One region of the Cohaesibacter intestini genome, then DNA from elsewhere that is predicted to be linked to it. Evidence: predicted binding sites of a transcription regulator. Region 1 holds the regulator's gene; the other holds the start of a gene.
The links. The regulator HrcA, encoded in region 1, represses chaperone genes, less so after heat shock. The targets are predictions, from matches to a motif close to GTTAGCACTCNCNNNNNGNGAGTGCTAAC.
Positions count from the first base shown of each region.

Region 1 (7,258 bases):
GGCTGTTGCCCAGCCTGCAGGACTTTTATCAACTCAATCCACAGGTGGAAATCATTCCTCGCGCAGAATCAAGGCGTGGTGGCAGCCAGAATATGGGCGCGCTCGATTTCCTGATTACCAACCGAGAGGCAAAAGACGGCGACCTTCTCAGCGAACCTCTGTATGATGATGCGATCCTGCCGGTCTGCTCTCAGCAATATCGGGATCTGTTGGGTCTTCAGGATCCCCATAACTGGAAATCGGTGACCTTGTTGCATGACAGCCATTGCGAAGCCGATTGGCAGGTCTGGGCTGAGGCGAGAGCGAGCCTTTCTCTCGATTGGCATGCGGGCCTCAAATATCCCAATCAATGGCTCGCGCTCGAAGCCGCCAGACAGGGCAGGGGTGTCTTTATGGCCCATGCTGCCCTGACGCATGCCGCGCTGGCAGACGGAAGCCTTGTTGCATTGGATAGCACGCCTCTTGCCACCGGCCAAACAATGCGACTGGTGCGCCAACGTGGCCATATCAGCCCGGCGGCCATTCAGTTCCGATCCTGGATTATTACAGCGCTTGGCAGATCGTAAAACCGCAACAAGATGCCCATTACGTAAACGATAGATTTCATCAGGGCAAAAAAAAGGAGACCTGTTGGAGGTCTCCTTATAGGCGTGATCCATGGGTATGGTGCCAGCAGAGGAACGTCGAGGGGAGGAGAGAGACGCACTGGCGAACCCGAACCACAAGGTTGAGTCCACTTTAGTCTCAGACCGAACGCCTCTCTTTGACTAAAATCATTGGAACCATCCAAAAAAGACCCGCAAGGTGCGACGAAACGGCGCACTTTCACCTTTGATCGAGATATTCTCCCGACAGAATCCCATTGATGTGAAAAAGCCGCTGCCGCTTACGAGAGCGGCAACGGCTTTGGGTTCTTCTATGCGGTAATATCAGACGCTTTTGTCGAGACCTTCGCCTGATGCATCGTCTGTTGACTCTTCATCCGCAGCTGGGGACACGAATTTCGGCCCCCCCTTGGCCACGCCGACCATCGCCGGACGCAGAACGCGGGTGCCGATCACATAACCGGCCTGAACCACCTGAACCACGGAATTGTTCGGCACATCCGGGTTCGGCACTTCAAACATCGCCTGATGATAATTGGGATCGAATTTCTCGCCTTCCGGGTTCAGCTTTTTGACACCATGCTTTTCCAGTGTCTTGAGCATTTCCCGCTCGGTCATCGCCGTGCCATCGAGCAAAGCTTTCAGTGCACCCTCGGCGGCAACGCGATCTTCATCGGCAACGGCTTCCTGACCGCGACGCAGATTGTCAGCAACGGCAAGCATATCACGCGCAAAGCTGGCGACCGAAAACTGCTTGGCATCGCGCACTTCCTTCTCGGTACGGCGGCGCAGATTTTCCATTTCGGCGACGGTGCGCAGAAGCTGATCTTTCATCTCGCCATGTTCTTTTTCCAACTCGGCAATCCGAAGCTCGGCTGCTTCCAGCGGATTGAGATAGGGCGCATCGGTTGCAGTCTCTTCAACCGGAGCCTCGGCAAGCGGATCCTCGACAGTTTCAGAGTTTTGCTTTTCTTCAGACATCAATTGGCCTCGCTTTTGGAACGAGTGCGCATGCGGGTGAGGCATATCACCGTAACGCGCACCAAACATCCTCAGGTCTTTTGGTTTGCACCCGATATCAGGCTTTTCAGCAGAAAATCAAGTAGTGCAGGGCAAAGAGATGCAAAAGCCGCGGATATTTCAAGGCGATTCACACCCCAAAGCACATGCAGTGGCCTTCTGGACTATTTTGACGTCAAAAAACGGGGGACCTTAGGCACCGGTCACGATTCAGGGTTTCTCCGACAACATGCTGGTCAAGACCCGAGCGGTATAATCGACCATTGGCACGATGCGGGCATAGTTCAACCGCGTTGGACCAATCACGCCAAGAATGCCGACAATATTCTGCTCACTATCCCGATAGGGCGAGACAATGACCGACGAGCCGGACAGGGAGAAAAGCTTGTTTTCCGATCCGATATAGATCCGGACCCCGTCCCCTTGATCGGCCAGTTGCAACAACTGCACCAGATCTTTTTTGGTCTCCAGATCATCAAACAGATGCCGGATCCGCTCAAGATCTTCCCGCGCGGTGACATGCTCCAACAAATTGGACCGCCCGCGAACAATCAGGCTCTGTGGCTGGTCCGTGTTGGCCCCGGCCCATGTGGCGAGCCCGGCTTCCACCAACTTGGCGGTCAGTTCGTCCAGTTCAGCCTGCAATGCATGGCGATGGGCCTCGATTTCGGTTTGCGCCGCCGTCAGCGTTTTGCCGCGAATATGGGCATTGAGAAAATTGCTGGCTTCCGTCAGGGCTGAGGCGGGGAGGCCCGAGGGCAGGTCGATCAGACGATTTTCGACCCGATCTTCCTCATCCACCAGCACGACCAAGGCCTTGGTCGCTTCCAGCCGGACAAATTCCACATGCTTGAGCCTCTTATCCTGCTTGGAGGTCAAAACAAGGCCCGCCCCTGATGACAGGCCCGACAGCATTTTGCTGGCTTTTGTCAGAAGATTGTCGACCCCGGCCTCATGATCCGGTGACGCGGTCATCTGACTTTCAATGCTGCGGCGCTCATCATTCGACAGATCGCCAAATTCCAGCATCGCATCAACAAAGAAGCGCAAGCCCATTTCGGTTGGTAACCGCCCGGCACTGGTATGGGGCGCATAAATCAAGCCCAGATGCTCCAGATCCGACATCACATTGCGCACCGAGGCAGGGGACAGGGATATCGGCAGGGCGCGTGAAATGCTGCGCGAACCGACCGGATCCCCGGTTTGCAGATAGGATTCGACAATGGTCCGGAAAATGTCCTTCAACCGGTCATCCATCCCGGTAAAGGGCGGAAAGCTGTTTATGCGATCGATCATCTGACACTCTCTGTCGATAACAGGCTCCGTGGTTTCGAAGCATCGTTCCATATTCTTATGCCCCAAAAACACGAAATGCTGCAAGCACCCCTTGTCTCAAGGCCCATGCACTTCTAGAAAGCTCTTCAGGCATGTGCAATGCACAAGATATAGATGTGACCGGACCGGAAACAATGGCCCATGTGGCCAACATCCCTTTCACCCTTGCGTGAGCGGGGGATCAGGCGTCCCGGCCATTCGACACAGCAAGCAGGAGACTTCAATGCGCCCGTCCAAACGTACCCCAGACCAGAAGCGCGAGGTGACGATCACGCGCAATGTCTCCAAACATGCGGAAGGCTCCTGCCTGATCAAGTTTGGCGATACCCATGTGCTCTGCACCGCCAGCCTTGAAGAGCGTATCCCGCCTTGGCTCCGTGGTCAGAATCGCGGCTGGGTGACCGCTGAATATGGCATGCTGCCGCGCGCCACCGGTGATCGCATGCGCCGTGAGGCCAGCGCGGGCAAACAATCTGGCCGGACACAGGAAATCCAGCGCCTGATTGGCCGTTCCCTGCGTGCTATTGTCGATCTGGAAGCGCTCGGTGAACGTCAGATCACCGTCGATTGCGACGTCATTCAAGCCGATGGCGGCACCCGCACCGCCTCCATCACCGGTGCCTGGATTGCCTTGCGTGATTGCATCGAGTGGATGCGCAGCCGCAGCATGGTCGCCAAGGATGCCACCATTTTGAAAGATCAGGTCGCCGCCATTTCTTGCGGCATCTATAACGGCACCCCGGTGCTGGATCTTGACTATCTGGAGGATTCCGACGCTGAAACCGACGCCAACTTCGTCATGACCGGCAAGGGCGGCATTGTGGAAATTCAGGGTACCGCCGAAGGCGAGCCATTCTCCGAAGAAGAATTGATGGCTCTGATGGGGCTGGCCAAGAAAGGCATCGGCGAATTGCTGACCCTTCAGGTCGCTGACGAAGCCTGAGCCAATCCGCCCACAACAAAGAGAGCATTCGATGAGCAATCAGCTTAGTGTCGACACGCCGCTTGTGGTGGCGAGCCACAATAAGGGCAAGATCCGCGAGATTCAGGAATTGCTGGCCCATTATGGCCTGAGCATCAAGACCGCAGCCGAATTGGAGCTGGACGAGCCGGAAGAAACCGGCACCACCTTCGAGGCCAATGCGGAACTGAAGGCCTTGGCTGCCGCCAAAGCCACGGGTCTTCCGGCTTTGGCCGATGATTCCGGCTTTGCGGTCGATGCCCTTGATGGCGATCCGGGCATCTATTCCGCGCGTTGGGCAGGGCCTGCGAAGGATTTCGCCTTGGCCATGCGCAATGTCGAGGAAAAGCTGCAAGCCAAGGGCGCAATCGAGCCCAAAGACCGGACGGGCCGCTTCATCGCGGTGCTCTGTCTGGCTTGGCCCGATGGCGAGACCCAATTCTTCCGCGGCGAAGTGGCAGGCGAGGTCATCTGGCCGCCGCGCGGCGACAAGGGCTTTGGCTATGACCCAATGTTCATCCCTGAAGGCCATGACATCACCTTTGGGGAAATGACCTCGGAGCAGAAACATGGCTGGAAACCGGGCGGCGATCGCGGCCTGTCCCATCGCTCCCGCGCCTTCAAGCTCTTTTCCGATGCTTGCCTTGAGTCTTTTCTCAAGTAACATGAAAGTCCCAAGCCCCGACCGCCCTTTCGGGCTGGCCGGGGTTTTTGCCTCTTCGCCATTGGCATGGAGAGAGGCCTGATCTGTCAGGAACCATGATGATCGAACGCGCCGCCAGCTCTTCCAATGCAACAATGAAGGGGACCGGACCGGACACACCCGGCTTCGGGCTCTATCTGCATTGGCCTTTCTGCATGGCCAAATGCCCCTATTGTGACTTTAACAGCCATGTGCGCCACCAGCCTGTCGATCAAAACCGTTTCGCTGACGCAATGATCACTGAAATGCGCCATTATGCCGAGCGCCAAAAGGCGGCGGGCAAGCATCAGGCGCTAACCTCGATCTTTTTCGGTGGCGGCACCCCGTCGCTGATGAAGTCGCAAACCGTCGCTGCCTTGCTCGATGCCGCTGCGGGCCTCTGGACCATGGCCGACGATATCGAAGTGACGCTGGAAGCCAACCCGACTTCGGTCGAAGCGGATCACTTCAAAGGCTATGCTAAGGCCGGCGTCAATCGCGTCTCGCTGGGGGTGCAGTCGCTCTATGATGACCAATTGCGCTTTTTGGGGCGCCTGCACAGCGCCGAGGAAGCCAAGGCGGCGATCAAACTGGCGCAAGCCCATTTCCCGCGCATGTCCTTTGATCTCATCTATGCCCGTCCGCACCAGACCCCAAACCTCTGGGCGAAGGAATTGCGCGAAGCCATCGCCCTGTCGGCGGATCATCTCTCGCTCTATCAGCTGACCATCGAGCAGGACACCCCTTTCTTCAAGCTCTATCGCAATGGCAAATTCGAGCTGCCCGATGAAGACACCTCGGTGGCTTTGTATGAAATGACCCATGAAGAGCTGGAGCGCCACGGCATGCCAGCCTATGAAATTTCCAACCATGCCCGCCCGGGCAGCGAATCCCGTCACAATCTGACCTATTGGCGTTATGGCGATTATGTCGGCGTCGGGGCCGGGGCCCATGGGCGACTGAGCCTGTCCAACGGCCGCATCGCCACCGCCAATGAACGCCATCCAGAAAGCTGGCTGAAACGGGTCGAGGCCGACGGCACCGGAGCGCTGAGCGAAGAAGTGCTCAGTCTCGAAGCCCAGAGCGACGAATTTCTGATTATGGGCCTGCGCGTCAAAGAGGGCATCGATACCGCCCGCTATGAGCGCCTTGCAGGCAGGCCGCTCGACGCCAAAAAGATAGCCATGCTGGTGGAAGGTGGCTTTTTGGAGCAAACCAGCCCAACCCGCATCCGCGCCACCCGCCAAGGCTTTTTGATGCTCAACAGTCTGGTGGCAGAATTGGCCTGCTAGGCCAACAGGCTCGGCTGATCCTTGAAACAGGCCAGCAGCATATAGGAGTGAATCCCGGCAATGAAGCGGGCCTGCAAGGTCTCATTCACCAGCTTGTTGAATTCCTTCATGCTCTTGCAATAGACCCGGACCATGAAATCATACTCTCCGGTGATGGAATAGCATTCATGGATTTCCTGTGTTCGCTCGATCAGTTCGAGTGTTTTTTGCCGGGCGTCCATTTCGGTCCTGCGATATTGCACCATGATCGACGCAGCCACCCCAAGCCCGGCTTTCTCTCGGTTGAGAATGGCGGCATAGCGCGCGATCACCCCGATTTCCTCAAGCCGTTTGAGACGGCGAAAAACTTGCGACGAAGACAGCCCAACCTTGTCCGCCAAATCAAGTCGCGGAATCTGACTGTCTTCGAGCAACAGATTCAGAATGCGCACATCATGTCTATCTAGAGCCGTATCGTGCATGATTTCTCTCACTCAAGCGCAATTTTCATCGACAATATTGCAAAAGAGCCGGTGTAACAAGGCAACTTTGCTAAGATTTACGCATCCCTTTGAGATAGATTGGCGCCAATTCTAAGTCTAAATCTGGATGATCCTGCCCATGAGCATGACGGCCCTGACTGTCTTCATTCCCACCTTCTTCTTTGTTTCGCTTACTCCGGGCATGTGCATGACCCTGGCGCTCAGCCTTGGCATGAGCATCGGCTATCGCCGTACCCTGTGGATGATGCTGGGCGAAGTGCTTGGCGTCGGACTGGTCTCAGTCGCTGCGGTGCTCGGCATTGCCAGTGTGATGCTGACCTATCCGTGGATGTTTCTGGCAATGAAGACGATGGGCGCGGCCTATCTCTTCTATCTTGGCATTTGCATGTGGCGCTCAAAGGGCAAGATGGCCCTGAGCAGCAGCCAAAGCGAGATGCAGCTTGGACGGAACTGGGATCTGATGGCGCAAGGCTTCATGACCGCCATTGCCAATCCCAAGGGTTGGGCCTTCATGATTTCGCTTCTGCCGCCCTTCATTGACAGCTCTCGGCCGCTGGCCAGCCAGTTGACGATTTTGGTGGCGATCATCTTGCTGTTTGAATTCATCTGCATGAGCATTTATGCAGCCGGTGGCAAAGGCCTGCGCAGCCTGTTGGGCAATGCCAAAAATGTTCGCCTGATGAACCGCCTCTCCGGTTCCCTCATGATGGGTGTCGGCCTCTGGCTTTTTGCCAGCTGAAGGCAACCGGAGCAGACAGAGCGGGGGGTGGTAAGCTACAATTTTATGGCGCTTTAAGTCACTTCTCTCCGGCCCCCCATCTCCACCAATGCGGGAAGTGTACCTGATTACTTATTTTCTCTATGTTTATCAAGTAATTGGC
Region 1 covers NZ_QODK01000001.1:820,554-827,811, reverse strand. Annotated here, with positions in the region: gene DSD30_RS03460 (LysR substrate-binding domain-containing protein) at 1-566, shown strand, start outside; gene grpE (nucleotide exchange factor GrpE) at 930-1,586, opposite strand; gene hrcA (heat-inducible transcriptional repressor HrcA) at 1,836-2,921, opposite strand; gene rph (ribonuclease PH) at 3,184-3,903, shown strand; gene rdgB (RdgB/HAM1 family non-canonical purine NTP pyrophosphatase) at 3,935-4,585, shown strand; gene hemW (radical SAM family heme chaperone HemW) at 4,681-5,895, shown strand; gene DSD30_RS03430 (Lrp/AsnC family transcriptional regulator) at 5,892-6,356, opposite strand; gene DSD30_RS03425 (LysE family translocator) at 6,496-7,116, shown strand.

Region 2 (7,258 bases), on a different contig from region 1:
CAGGTCTCCCGCTTGCGCAAGAAGATCGAAGAAGACCCCAAAGTGCCCAAACTGATCAAGACCGTCCGCGGAGGCGGCTATGTCTTCACCGGCAAGGTGACTGGCAAAGTCTCTGATGCCGACCTGCCTGACATGGATGAGGAGACCGGCCTTTGATCAATAAAAAGCAGCCCACAACCAAGTCTGACGACAAGAAGCGCCCTTCCCCTGCGCGCTCCTTCCGGCTCTGGCCAAGTTCATTGGCCGGACAGCTGGTGGCTGCCTTGATGATTGCATTGGTGGTGGCCCAGGCGGTGACCATCCTGCTGTTTGCCTATGAACGCTCGAACATCGCGGTAACGACGACCCGCGGACAGGTGCTGGACAGAACGGCCTCTGTTGTCCGGTTGTTGAATGAAACAGACGAAAGCCTGCATCAACGGGTGATCCGAGCGGCAGAAGGGCCGGACATCCTGTTCACCCTGCGTGACAAGACCAGCCTTTTGGTGCCGCGTTCAGGAACCAAGGAATCCTTTCTTGTCCGTCGTCTGGAACGCCGCGCAGGCCTCGAAGAGGGCACTGTGCGGATCAGTGATCTTCCGCGCAAGTTGACCTTCAACAAATCCGATCCCCAGTCGCGCAATGACGATGCTGTGCAAACGGATGACCGCTGGCGGAAATGGAAAGAAGAGAGGGACGAAGCCCGCAAAAGAGGCTTTGAGGCCTGGAAACAGCGTCATGACGACCGGATGCGTGATCGCAACTGGCGGGATCGACGCCCCAAGCTTGCTGCTCTGGACATGACCCTTGCTGTGCCCCTGAATAGTGGAAAATGGCTGCAGGTGCGCACTGGTTTGCCCAAACCGCCCGAAAAGTGGGGCCGGCCTTTTCTGATTTCGCTGGTGACAACAGCGAGTTTCATCTTTCTGGTGGTCATCTTCACCGTTCGCCGTTTGACGGCACCGTTGCGCGATCTGGAAAATGCCTCCCGCAAGCTGGGACGGGGTGAAACCATCGAGCCATTGGCCGAGAAAGGGCCGAAGGAGGTGCGCGGCACCATCATCGCCTTCAATGCGATGCAGGAACGCTTGATGCGCTTTGTTCAGGACCGAACCCGGATGTTGGCAGCGGTCAGCCATGACTTGCGCACCCCCATCACCACCCTGCGCCTCAGGGCCGAGTTTATTGATGATGAGGAAATGCGCGGCAAGGTTCTTGAGACGCTCGAAGAAATGCAAGCGATGACCGAGGCTGTGCTGGCCTTTGCCCGCGAGGATGCGACAAGTGAGGAAACCCGCGAGGTGGATATTGCCGCAATGCTGTCGTCGATGGTGGATGACTATCAGGAAATGGGCAAGGATGTGCGCTTCGAAGGGCCCGACAGTCTGATCCAGCTGTGCCGGGCGGTGAGCCTGAAACGGGCCATGCGCAACCTCACTGAAAATGCCTTGCGCTATGCTGGGGATGCGACGGTTCAACTCGCCAAAACAGCAACCGGGCTACGGATCGATGTCTGTGACCGTGGACCGGGCATTCCCGAGGATAAGCTTGAAGAGGTCTTCTCGCCTTTCTTCCGGGTGGAGGGATCGCGCAATCTGGAAACAGGAGGCGTCGGGCTTGGATTGTCGATCACGCGCACAATCATCCGCAGCCATGGGGGTGACATCACACTGACCAATCGTTCTGGCGGCGGGCTGAAAGCAACCATTCAGCTGCCACGCTGACAGATGTGTCGAGAAGCGCGAAGGTTGGGCACGGCGTCACATTATTGTCATCTGTTTCAGTGCATAACCGGCAAGAACCAAAGAACCCGTTCAAAGTCGGTCGCCATCGCCATTCGGGCGAGGCCCATGTCAGGCCGGTTGATATAAGGATAATCCGATGACAGCACAATTGCGTCTCGCCAAGGCCGAGCAGATTGCTCATATCCGGCCACTCATTTTCTCCGCCTTCTCCCCCGTTGCCGCTCGCATGAAGAAGACGATCCCGGACGATGCCTGGTCCGATCTTGGCGACTATGTCGATCAGCGCAATCTCTATATTCTGAAAGACGAGGACGGTGATGCCATCCTCGGTGTCCTTTGCTTGAGAGAAGGCAAGGACCATATTCATGTCGATACGGTGGCGATCCATCCTGATCATCAGGGACGTGGACTGGGCACGATGCTGCTGCAGGATGCCGAAATGATTGCCGAGTCTCGTGGATGCCCACATTTGCGGCTGCACACGCCGGAAGTCATGGACGAGCTTCTTGGTTTCTATGAGCATCTCGGTTTCAGGGAAACCAAGCGCGCCCTGCCCAGCCATGGCCGCGATGACATTCTGCGGGTGCATTTCGAAAAAGAGATCGCCCATAGCGACTTGCAGGTCGATCCAGAGTTTGAGCATGATCGTCAGCTGTGCTGACTTTGCATGGCATCAGGGCCTGTTTCGCCCTTCCAGCTATCCCATCCATGCATTGCAGCAATGCCCGCCTCTTTCAGTCGAAGGCAGGGCTTGAGCCGTGAGAGCAAAAGCCTTAAGCAGGTCGTAATCTATCAGGCCAGCCTTTTGCCGTACCCTCTCGAAAACACCTATTCGTGTCTAGGATGGCCTGCCCCCCGCGTGCAGGGGCAGAGCGCCCGTCGCACGCCTTTTGTCAGGACAGGCTGATCCATGCGCCAACCAAAGCTACTGACCACCCTTCGCACGTATAATCGCCGCGCCTTTGCAGCCGACTGCATGGCGGGGATCACGGTGGCGATGGTGGCGATCCCGCTTAGTCTGGCGATCGCCATTGCGTCGGGGGCTGATCCGGGCAATGGATTGATCACGGCGATTGTTGCCGGTTTCTTCATTTCGCTGCTGGGCGGCAGCCGGGTCCAGATTGGCGGTCCAACCGGGGCCTTCATCGTTGTTGTCTATGACGTGATTGCCACCCATGGCTATGATGGTCTGGTTTTGGCGAGTTTCATGGCCGGGTTGATTTTGCTGGTGGCGGGGTTTTTCCGGGTCGGACGCTTGATCGCCTATATCCCCGATGCGGTGGTCAATGGTTTTACCATCGGCATCGGCATCATTATCGGCTCCAGCCAGATCAAGGATTTCATGGGGCTGGATCTTGCGTCGGTTCCAGCGGATTTCCTTGAAAAACTGCCCGTCCTGTGGAATGGCCTCGACAGCTTCAATCTGGCCGCCTTCATCATAGCTTTGGGCACGCTGTTGTTGATTGTCGGCTTGCGCCATGCCTTACCACGCTTTCCCGGCCTGATCATTGCGGTTGCGGTCGGATCGGTGATGGTGGCCCTGCTGCAATTGCCCGTGGATACGCTGGGTGGACGCTTTGGGGCGCTGCCAAGTAAATTGCCGGTCCCGGCATTCCCGGATCTGTCGATTGGGCGGGTCATTGAGCTGTTTCCTTCCGCGCTGATCATCTGCTTTCTGGCTGGGGTCGAATCCCTGTTGTCAGCCATGGTGGCGGACCGGATGATTGATGGCAATCATCGCCCGAATGCGGAGCTGTTGGCTCAGGGGGCTGCCAATGTGGCCTCGTCCCTGTTTGGCGGCATGCCAGCCACCGGAGCCATTGCCCGCACGGCAACCAATGTGAAAGCAGGTGGCAAGACCCCGGTTGCGGGGATTGTTCATTCGATCGTGATCCTGCTGGCCATGCTGTTTGCCGCCCCGCTGGCGGCTGGATTGGCGATGCCAGCGCTTGCCGCCCTGTTGATGTTGACCGCATGGAATATGTGCGAAGTCCACAAGTGGGGAGAATATCTGCGTGGAGACAGAACCGAGCTTGCGCTGCTGCTGCTTACGCTTATTCTGACAGTCCTAGTGGATTTAACCGTCGCGATCGGTGTCGGGGTTTCGGTTGGCCTTGCCATTCGTCTCTCGCGCCGCAAATCTGTCGAAAGTGACTGGCACATGCCGGAACGGTGAGTATCAATGGCTGTTTCACGTTTGCCCCGCCTTGTCCTGACCGGGCCTGAAAGCACTGGCAAGACAACCCTTGCCAAAGCCTTGGCCGAGCATCTGGATGGTGTTCTGGTACCGGAATATCTGCGAGACTATTTCCAAGTAGAAGGCAGCCTGACACTAGAAGATGCCATCCCGATTGCACAGGGCCAGTGGGTGAATGAAGAACGCGGTGCCGAACAGGCCAGCGAGCAGAACCGGCTGCTGGTTTGTGACACCGATCTCGTCTCTTCCCTCGTCTATAGCTGTCATTATTACGAAGATGAGATCAACACCCCGCTCTGGGCCTTGTGGGAGCAATGGTCGGAGCGCCACAAGAAGCGCCTCGCCAAGCCCCCCTATACGCCCCGTCTCTATATATTGTGCGATGTGGACTGGCCTTGGGTTGACGATGGCCAGCGTGATGCGCCGGACCTACGCGGGCTGTTTCTCAAACGCTTCAAAACCGAGCTGGAAGCCATGGGCCATGATTTTATTTGCGTCTCTGGCTCTCTGGATGAACGGCTGAGCAGCGTGCTTGCCCATCTGGTACGCCATCATGCAAACAGATAAGGTCCTTTGGACCGCGCCTTGAGATTTCCAGCCCTCCCCCCTTTGGCACACAGCCTCTGGAAACCGTTTGGAGACCAAGCCCTATGGTTTTTGTCTGTCAGCGAGGCGCCAGATGGCAAAAAAATTTGTCTCAATTGTTGACTTCTCCCTATGCCTTGCCTAAATGAGAGACCGTCGTTAGCACTCGCCTATTAGGAGTGCTAATACACTTGTTGAACGAGGAGCAGATCGCTCGGATGCCGCTATAAATGGTAGGGGCATAGCATGCCCAACCAGGGTCCGGGGACTGCATAACAGATTAGGGAACGTTTCAGAGATGAAATTCCGTCCTCTGCATGACCGCGTCGTTGTACGCCGTTTGGAATCCGAAGAGAAAACCGCCGGTGGCATCATCATTCCTGATACCGCCAAAGAAAAGCCGTCTGAAGGCGAAGTTGTTGCTGTAGGCAGCGGCGTTCGTGACGAAGCTGGCAAACTGGTTGCACTTGACGTGCAGGCTGGTGACCGTGTGCTGTTTAGCAAATGGGCTGGCACCGAAGTCAAGATCGACGGTGAAGATCTGCTGATCATGAAAGAGAACGACATTCTCGGCATCATGGGCTAAGGCCGGATCCGACGTCGTATCGCCTCACATTCCAAGTTTATAGATTTCAGGAAGAGCTCAAATGGCTGCTAAAGAAGTCAAGTTCGGTGCTGATGCACGCGAAAAAATGCTGCGTGGTGTAGACATTCTTGCCAACGCTGTAAAAACCACCCTGGGCCCTAAAGGCCGCAACGTGGTTATCGACAAATCCTTCGGCGCTCCACGCATCACCAAAGATGGTGTGACCGTTGCCAAGGAAATCGAGCTGGAAGATAAGTTCGAGAATATGGGCGCACAGATGGTGCGTGAAGTGGCTTCCAAAACCAACGATATCGCTGGCGATGGCACCACCACGGCAACCGTTCTGGCACAGGCCATCGTTCGTGAAGGGCACAAGTCTGTTGCTGCAGGCATGAACCCAATGGACCTGAAGCGCGGCATCGATCTGGCCGTTGCTGAAGCGCATAAAGCTCTGGAAGCTGCTTCCCAGCCAATCAACAATTCTGACGAAGTCGCTCAGGTTGGCACCATCTCTGCAAACGGCGAAGCTGAAATCGGCAAAATGATCGCCGATGCCATGCAGAAAGTCGGCAACGAAGGTGTGATCACCGTCGAGGAAGCCAAAACCGCAGAAACCGAGCTGGAAGTCGTTGAAGGCATGCAGTTCGACCGTGGTTACCTGTCTCCTTACTTCGTGACCAACACCGAAAAGATGATTGCTGATCTGGAAGATCCGTTTATCCTGCTGCACGAGAAAAAACTCTCCAACCTGCAGCCAATGCTTCCAATTCTGGAAAGCGTTGTTCAGTCTTCCCGTCCGCTGCTGATCATTGCAGAAGACATTGAAGGCGAAGCACTGGCAACTCTGGTTGTCAACAAGCTGCGCGGCGGCCTGAAAATTGCTGCTGTTAAAGCGCCTGGCTTCGGCGATCGTCGTAAAGCAATGCTCGAAGACATCGCGATCCTGACCGGTGGCACCGTGATTTCTGAAGATGTTGGCATCAAGCTTGAGTCTGTCACTCTCGACATGCTCGGCACCGCCAAGAAAGTCAACATCACCAAAGAAACCACCACCATCGTTGATGGCGCTGGCGACAAAGACGGCATCGAAGGCCGCGTTGCTCAGATCAAAGCTCAGATCGAAGAAACCTCTTCTGACTATGATCGTGAGAAACTGCAGGAGCGTCTGGCTAAACTGGCTGGCGGTGTTGCTGTTATCCGCGTTGGCGGTTCGACCGAAGTGGAAGTGAAAGAGCGCAAAGATCGTGTTGACGATGCTCTGAACGCAACCCGCGCTGCCGTTGAAGCTGGCATCGTGACCGGTGGTGGTACCGCACTGCTGCGTGCTTCCAAAAAAGTTGCTGAGTTGTCTTCTGAAAATCCTGACATCACTGCTGGCATCAAAATCGTTCTGCGTGCCCTGCAGGCTCCGATCCGTCAGATCGCCGAGAATGCTGGTGTTGAAGGGTCCATCGTGGTCAACAAAGTCCTCGAAGGCAACGACACCCTCGGCTTTGACGCTCAGAACGAAAAATATGTCGACATGATCGAAGCTGGCATCATCGACCCAACCAAAGTGGTTCGCACTGCTCTGCAGGACGCCGCTTCCGTTGCTGGCCTGATGATCACCACCGAAGCCATGGTTGCTGACGCACCTGCCAAAGAAGGCGCTGGTGGCGGCATGCCTGATATGGGCGGCATGGGCGGCATGGGTGGCATGGGCGGCATGATGTAATAAGCATCACCGTTCAGTACCTAGCTGAAATTGAGGGCAGTCCCGACGGGGCTGCCCTTTTTTTGCACCCATGCAACCCTGCATTTATGCGCCGCCTGCACACGGAGGCGACGTGATGCCAGCACAACCGGTCAACATCTGACTGAGATTGTAGGCAGTCACGAAGGTGCTGCTATTGAAATCTGCATATATGGAACTGGAACCAATTCTTAGATCAACCATTGGTTGCTTCGCAAATATTGACTGCACTTACAGATTATCGACACAAATTGCCAGTTCACAACCTAATGTTCGTATAATTGCTTACTTGTACCCACCTAAACCGGAGCGTGTAAAATCAAATCGCGCCGATCTTGCTAAATTATCGGTAAATAACTAATCGCCATATCCATTTATTCCGCATTTGTTTTTAAACCAGTTTCTAATTTTACTACCTATAACCATCAGTATTT
Region 2 covers NZ_QODK01000003.1:134,681-141,938, reverse strand. Annotated here, with positions in the region: gene DSD30_RS11370 (response regulator) at 1-156, shown strand, start outside; gene DSD30_RS11365 (ATP-binding protein) at 153-1,703, shown strand; gene DSD30_RS11360 (GNAT family N-acetyltransferase) at 1,861-2,385, shown strand; gene DSD30_RS11355 (SulP family inorganic anion transporter) at 2,635-3,900, shown strand; gene DSD30_RS11350 (AAA family ATPase) at 3,907-4,488, shown strand; gene groES (co-chaperone GroES) at 4,805-5,092, shown strand; gene groL (chaperonin GroEL) at 5,154-6,806, shown strand.
Region 2: the regulator HrcA is predicted to act here: its motif matches at 4,665-4,693, upstream of groES (co-chaperone GroES).